DNA from 2 places in the Streptomyces sp. NPDC026062 genome. Region 2 is predicted to be linked to the other one. Evidence: riboswitches for the same ligand, from Rfam matches in the RefSeq annotation. Region 2 holds a riboswitch; the other holds the start of a gene.
The links. A riboswitch is a leader RNA that binds a small molecule or an ion and turns the genes downstream of it on or off. The one in region 2 is predicted to bind cyclic di-AMP.

Region 1 (3,305 bases), on a different contig from region 2:
GGGAGCCGCCCGCTGCCGTCGGCCAGGACCTGCCCGACGGCAGTGATCAGCACCAGTTCCTCGATCAGGAGCGGATCGGTCAGGATGCCCGAGGGCGGTGATGTCGCGGCGGCCGGCTCATAGGCGTGGGTCAGTGCCAGATCCACCTCGCCCGCCGCCACCGCGGCCACCCCGTCCGGCGGTTCGTACTCGGTGACGACCAGCTCCACATCCGGGTGCGCACGGCGGAACGCGCTCAGCACCGGCGGCAGCAGGTGGATGCCCGCCGTGGTGAAGGTGCCGACCCGCACACGCCCGCCGGAGAGCCCGGCGAGACGCGCCAGCTCGTGGCGGGCCCGGTCCATCTCGTCGAGGACCCGCCGCGCGCGCCCGGCCAGCAGTTCACCCGCCGCCGTGAGCCGGGCACCGCGGTGATGGCGCACCAGCAACGCCGCCCCCGCCTCGCGCTCCAGCTTGGCGAGCTGCTGGGAGAGCGCGGGAGCCGTGTACCCCAGTCGGGCGGCGGCCCGGGTGATCGATCCGGCCTCGGCGACCGCCACCAGCGCCGCGAGCCGCGTCGCGTCGTACATAAAGCATTCCTTTTGGCAGACCCAGAAGATTGCAAGTACACGCTAAAGGCTCCAGGGGGCCAGGGTGGAGTCATGGACGCACAGCTGACCGCCTTCGTCGGGGTCGCCGCCGGAATGGTCGCGCTGCCCGGCGCGGACTTCACCGTCGTCGTACGCAACGCCCTCGCCTCACGGTCGGCGGGGGTGGCGACGGCTCTCGGGGTCGCCGGGGGTCTCCTCGTCCACACCGCGCTGGCCGTCGCCGGTCTGGCGGCCGTGCTGGTGGCGGTGCCGGTGCTGTTCCGGACCATCCAGCTGCTGGGCGGCGCGTATGTGCTCTACCTGGGCATCAGCGCCTTGTGCGCGGCCCGGCGCCGCAGCGGTCAGGGGCCGGAGAGCGGGCCGGACGAGGCGGGTGGCGGGCGGGCCGCGAAGGGAACCGGGCGGGCGCTGGGCCAGGGCTTCCTCACCAACGCGCTGAATCCCAAGGCGCCCGTGCTCTTCCTCAGCCTTCTGCCACAGTTCGTGCCGGCCGGGGCCGCGCCCCTGCCCCGAACGCTGCTGCTGGCCACGATCGTCGTGCTGCTGGCGCTGATCTGGTTCCCGGCCGTGGCGCTTCTGGTGGACCGCCTGGGCCGGTGGCTGCGCCGGCCGCGTACCGCCCGGGTGGTCGAGGGCGGCAGCGGCGCGGCACTCACCGCGCTGGGGCTGGTCCTGGTGACCGGTCCGCTGCTGCGCTGACGCGTGAGCTTGAGCGGGGGCGGGTACTCTGGCGGGCCCCGCCCCTGCGTGGCGGACCGGTGCGGGGCCTCTGTGGACCTGTCCTCATCGGGCCTGTCCCCCGCGGACCCGGGAAAGGCCTCGGCAGACCCGTCCGCCGCAGCCTGGAAGAGGGGTCAGGGGCCGGTCCCTGACCGTCGCAGCGGACCGAGGAGGGGCTTCAGCGGACCCGGCCGTAGTAGACGCTCTTCGTCCAGATCCTTTCCAGGCGGACCACGGCCCCGGTCTTGGGCGAGTGCCAGATCTTGCCGCTGCCGGCGTAGATGCCGACGTGGTAGATGCTGCGGCCGGAGTGGAAGAAGACCAGATCGCCGCGCTGCCGTTGGGAGGACGAGATGTGGCGGGTCTTGTTGTACTGCTGCTGGGCCGTACGCGGGAGCTTCTTGCCCGCCTTCTTGAACGAGTAGAGCGTCAGCCCGGAACAGTCGAACCGGCTGGGCCCCGTGGCGCCCCACCGGTAGGGCGCCCCCCGTTTCGACGCGGCGATGTTGAGGGCCTTCATCGAATGTGTCGCTGCCTGGGCCTCGGTCACGGCGCCGGGAACGAACAGCGTGCCGCCGACAGCGGCGAGAGTCAGGGCCGAGGCCGTCGTGGCCCGGGCGAGCAGAGACGGGACATGAACCTGCGCACTCATGCGCAACCCTTCGTCAGCCGCCTGTGAAGGATGACCTGTCGGGTTCGGGCTGGCGAAGTTGCCCGGCCGCTGTCGCGGCTTCACCCCGAGGACCGCCCGGAAGTCCGGTCGGCCCGTTGTGCTCGGGTCCTCCACTCCTGCCGATCCACTCCTGTCGACCAGGCATCCGGACGGCGGCAGGACTCGGCGTCCGCCCGGACCGCCCCGCCGCGGTGGCGGGGGCTTGTCGTCCCAGGGATCTTGACTCACCGAGTGCCCGATTTCCGAGGTGAAACGGCGATATGTGAGGCTCGTCACGGCTGACCCGTTCGGGTGGACAGGTGGTCCTGAGTGCACCTCCGGAACTTGTCGACCGGTGCCGCACCAGCGGCGGAAGGGGAGATTTCGCCCGTCTTCCACCTCGAAAGCGCAAATCGAGTTGTCCCTCGTGCGAAGTAACGTCTACGCCGAACGAGCGAGATAATTCGGTCGCCGCGTCGGGCGTGTCGCGGCAGCGTGCTGATCAACTCGGCGGGGCGGGCGGGATGGTGACCCGACGGGAGCGCCGTTCGCCGTCCAGGACGCGCAGGGCCCGGGTCAACGTGGCTGCGTGGATCTGCGATTCGCCGCGCTCATGCATCAGTGTGAGCGCGTCCCGAAGTGCGGATGAGTAGGAGGCGAGCGCCTGGGCGGCACGCAGCGCCCCGTAGGTGTCGCCGCCGTGGGCCGGATTGATCCGGCCCACCTGGTCGAGGACTTGCAGGTAACGGTCGATGAACTCGCCCTCCGCGCGGGTCAGGGCGGGCAGCGGCGGGAACTCCGGTGGCGGCATCGGAAGTTCACCGCTCCGGGCGCGAGGACTGCGGCAGCGGACGGTTCCGGATGATGTGGTCGACCAGCCCGTAGTCCTTGGCGCCCTCGGCATCGAGGATGAGGTCGCGCTCGGTGTCGGCGTTGATCTGCGGGACGGGGCGGCCGGTGTGACGGGCCAGCATGCCGGTCATGGTCTCGCGCATGCGGGCCAGTTCCCGCGCCTCGATCTCCAGGTCGGACGGCTGACCCTGTACCGGCTCGGTGAGTTCGGGCTGCCGTACCACCACTCGGGCGCCCGGCAGCGCGTGCCTCGCGCCCGGGGCTCCGGCCGCGAGCAGCACGGCCGCGACGGCCCCCGCCTGGCCGAGGCAGTAGGTCTCCACCTCGCAGGTGAGGAACGCCATCGTGTCGTAGACGGCGGTCATCGCGCCGAACGTGCCGCCGGGGGAGTTGATGTACAGCGAGATCGGCCGGTCGGGCGCGTTGTGTTCCAGATACATGAACTGCGCGATCAGATCGTTGGCCGCCGTCTCGTCCACCGGGGTTCCGAG
Region 2 (3,305 bases):
GGGCCGTACGTCCGCCCACGTACCCCCATTGGCCGACGAGGAGTCGCCCCGGGCCCCTGCTCCGGGAAGCCTGGGGGTGGTGCGCGGTACCTGCCGCGGCCGTGGGCGCACCGGGCAGGAGAGCAGCAGGTGGGGAAGCGGGTGGGGAAGCGGGTGGGGCGGCGGGGGAGGCATGCCGGGGATGTGCGGGCCCGCCGGTTCGTCAGGGCACTGCCCGCGCTGATGATTGTCGGGGGTGTCCTCATCGACGCCCTGAGCCCGCCCGAATTCACCGCCATCCCCCTGTTCGCGGCGGCCCCTCTGATCGCCGCTCCCACCTTCTCGCGCGCCGGTACCGTCCGGGTCGGGATCGCCGCGTTGCTGGCCATCGCCTCGCTGCGGATCTACCACGGCACCCTGATCCACGTCGTCCCCGTCATCGAACTGCTCACTGTCCTCACCGTCTCTGTGCTCGCAGTCGTGATCAACGGTGTCGTGCGGCGCGGCAACGAGCAGCTGGCCTCGGCCCGCGTCATCGCGGAGACCGCCATGCGAGCTGTGCTGCCGAAGCCCCCCGAGCGGATCGGCGGGCTCCAGGTGGCGGCGCGGTACGAGGCGGCGCAGGCGGACGAGTTCGTCGGCGGCGATCTCTTCTCGGTCACGGACAGCCCGCAGGGGGTCCGGCTGGTGGTCGGGGACGTGCGAGGCAAGGGGCTGGATGCCGTGGGGGCGGTGGCGCTGGTCATCGGCGCCTTCCGGGAGGCGGCCGAACAGGAGGAGACGCTGGAGGGTGTGGCGCTGCGGCTGGAGCGCGCGCTGGCGCGCGAGTCGGACCGGCGTGGCGGCCTGGACGCGTTCGAGGGGTTCATCACCGCCGTGCTCGCCGAGGTCCTGCCGGGGGCGGGCCGGGTGCGGATCGTCAACCGCGGGCACCCCGAGCCGCTGCTGCTGCACATGGACGGGGTGCTGGAGGTGCTCGGCCCCTCGGTGCCCGCGCTGCCGCTGGGGATGGATCTGGGGGTGTGGCCGGACCGGGTCGACGTGTGGGACCTGCCCGCGGGGGCGACGCTCCTCCTCTATACGGACGGCCTCTCCGAGGCCCGTAACGCCGAAGGTGTCTTCTACGACCCCGCCGAGCGGCTGCGGGGACGGATCTTCCCCGGGCCCGAGGAGCTGCTTTCCGCGCTGACCGATGACGTGCGGCTGCATACGGGCGGTGAGTCGACGGACGACATGGCGCTGCTCGCCGTCGGCCGGCCGGTCGAGGGGCAGCCCGGCCGGCGCACGACTGTGAAGATCGTCGGTCTGAGAGGTGGCGGGAAGCCGGGCGCGGAGCCCCGGGCCGGGCGCGGTGAAGGCAGTCGGGAGCGATACCACCGTCCGTAGTCGAAAGACACCCCTCCGCATAACATTTGACGCAACGTCAGAAAGCGGATGGTTACCGGAGGCTGATCAACTCGTCCGTTTCCACCCGGTTGTGTCCCGTAAAGTCCAGGCCAAAGACCTGAACGATCAGCGGGAACAGCTTGGAATCGGAGCCCGGTGTCTATTAACGTTCGATAACGCAGCGCGGTTGTCCCAGCCGCCGTCAGTGGCGGCACCGTGTGCGAGCGCCGAATTCCGCAAGGGAACCGGGGAACCACCTACATGGGGTGAATCGGGCATCTCTGTCTTGTGATGAGACGGAGGAACCCGTAGGAGACCTTCCTGCTCCGAACCCGTCAGCTAACCCGGTAGGCGAGAAGGAAGGAAAGGAGTGCGCCCCCGTGGCGTCCAACAAGCCTGCCCCCGAAGCTCCCTCCCGGTTCGTGTCCGAGTACGGCGATGACTTCGCGGCCCGGCCCGGCACGGTTGCCGGTACGGAGTACGGGGCCGCCTACGCCGCCGATTACGGGACCGATCGGGGCAGCGGCTTCGGAAACGACTTCCGCGCCGACGACTCCGGGCCCGACAGGAGCTGGGAGGAATGGAATCCCACCGAGGACTCCGTCCGTCCCGTGCGCGGCAAGCACCGCGTCGCCAAGCAGCGCAATGGTCTGGCCCGTAGCTCCACCGTCCTCGGTGTCGGCGTCATCGCGGCCGTCGGTGCGGGTGGCATGGCCACCGCTCAGAGCAAGCCGCCGGTCTCCATCTCTCTGCCCGATTCCATCTCGGACAATCTCCCCGACGCCAAGTCCCTTCCGGGCGTCGGCGCACTGTTCTCGAGCAAGTCCGAGACTCCCGAGGAGAAGGCCGAGGCCGCGGTCGCCGCTGCTCCGCTGAGCACCGCGGGCATCACCACCGCCGAGGCGGAGCAGGGCACCACCGACGCGGGCGAAGCCCTCCGCGCGCGCATCCTCCAGCAGGCCGAGCAGCAGCAGGACGCCGCCGACGCCGAGGTCAAGGCCGCCGCCGAGAAGGCCGCGGCAGAGAAGGCCGCCGCGGAGGCGAAGAAGCAGCAGGACGCTGCCGAGGCCAAGGTCGCCGCCGAGAAGAAGAAGGCGGCGGAGGAGGCGGCGAAGAAGGCGGAGGCGCTGCGGCTTGCCAAGCTCGCCGCCAGTTACGCCATCCCCACCTCCTCGTACACGATCACCTCGACCTTCGGCGAGGCCGGTTCGATGTGGTCCTCCGGCTACCACACGGGTCTCGACTTCGCGGCGCCGACCGGTACGCCGATCAAGGCCATCCACACCGGCACCGTCAAGTCGGCCGGCTACTCCGGTTCCTACGGCTACCGCACGGTCCTGGAGCTGGAGGACGGCACGGAGCTGTGGTTCTGCCACCAGTCCTCGATCGATGTCAGCATCGGTCAGAAGGTCACGACCGGCGACACCATCGGGCGCGTCGGCGCGACCGGCAACGTGACCGGCCCCCACCTCCACCTGGAGGTCCACACCCCGGACGGCACCGGCATCGACCCGGCTCCCTGGCTGCGGGCCCGGGGTCTGACGATCTGACACCGTTTGCCCACGCCGGTCGTCCGGCCCATCGAAACCCCGGCAGCCCTGACGCTCACCCCCCGACGTCAGGGCTGCCGGTCTGTCCGCACCCGCCCGCCGGGTCCGTTCGGGCGCACGGGCCAGGGGCCGGGGGCCGACACACGGGCGAGGGGGCCGACACAGGGGCGAGGGGGCAGACGCAGGAGCCACGGTCTGATGTGCGGGCCGTGGCCAGATGTACAGGCCACGGAATAGTGAAGCCCGTGGATGCGGTTGTTCCCCCCATGACTTCTCTCCGCAAGCTCGGCTCCTCCGGCCTTCAGGTCTTCCCGCTCGCACTCGGGGGCAACGTCTTCGGCTGGACCGCCGACGAGGCTCAGTCCTTCGCTGTTCTCGACGCGTACGCGG

Region 1: it holds a riboswitch for cyclic di-AMP, as region 2 does, so the genes downstream of both, ACZ4LX_RS13380 (C40 family peptidase) here and ACZ4LX_RS28010 (M23 family metallopeptidase) in region 2, are expected to answer to the same signal.

Annotation. Positions count from the first base shown of each region.
Region 1 is NZ_JBVHOQ010000012.1:16,492-19,796, forward strand. It holds gene ACZ4LX_RS13370 (LysR family transcriptional regulator) at 1-569, opposite strand, end outside; gene ACZ4LX_RS13375 (LysE family translocator) at 642-1,289, shown strand; gene ACZ4LX_RS13380 (C40 family peptidase) at 1,489-1,962, opposite strand; cyclic di-AMP (ydaO/yuaA leader) riboswitch at 1,966-2,137, opposite strand; gene ACZ4LX_RS13385 (hypothetical protein) at 2,465-2,773, opposite strand; gene ACZ4LX_RS13390 (ATP-dependent Clp protease proteolytic subunit) at 2,781-3,305, opposite strand, start outside.
Region 2 is NZ_JBVHOQ010000035.1:66,235-69,539, forward strand. It holds gene ACZ4LX_RS28005 (PP2C family protein-serine/threonine phosphatase) at 223-1,365, shown strand; cyclic di-AMP (ydaO/yuaA leader) riboswitch at 1,581-1,734, shown strand; gene ACZ4LX_RS28010 (M23 family metallopeptidase) at 1,746-2,915, shown strand; gene ACZ4LX_RS28015 (aldo/keto reductase) at 3,182-3,305, shown strand, end outside.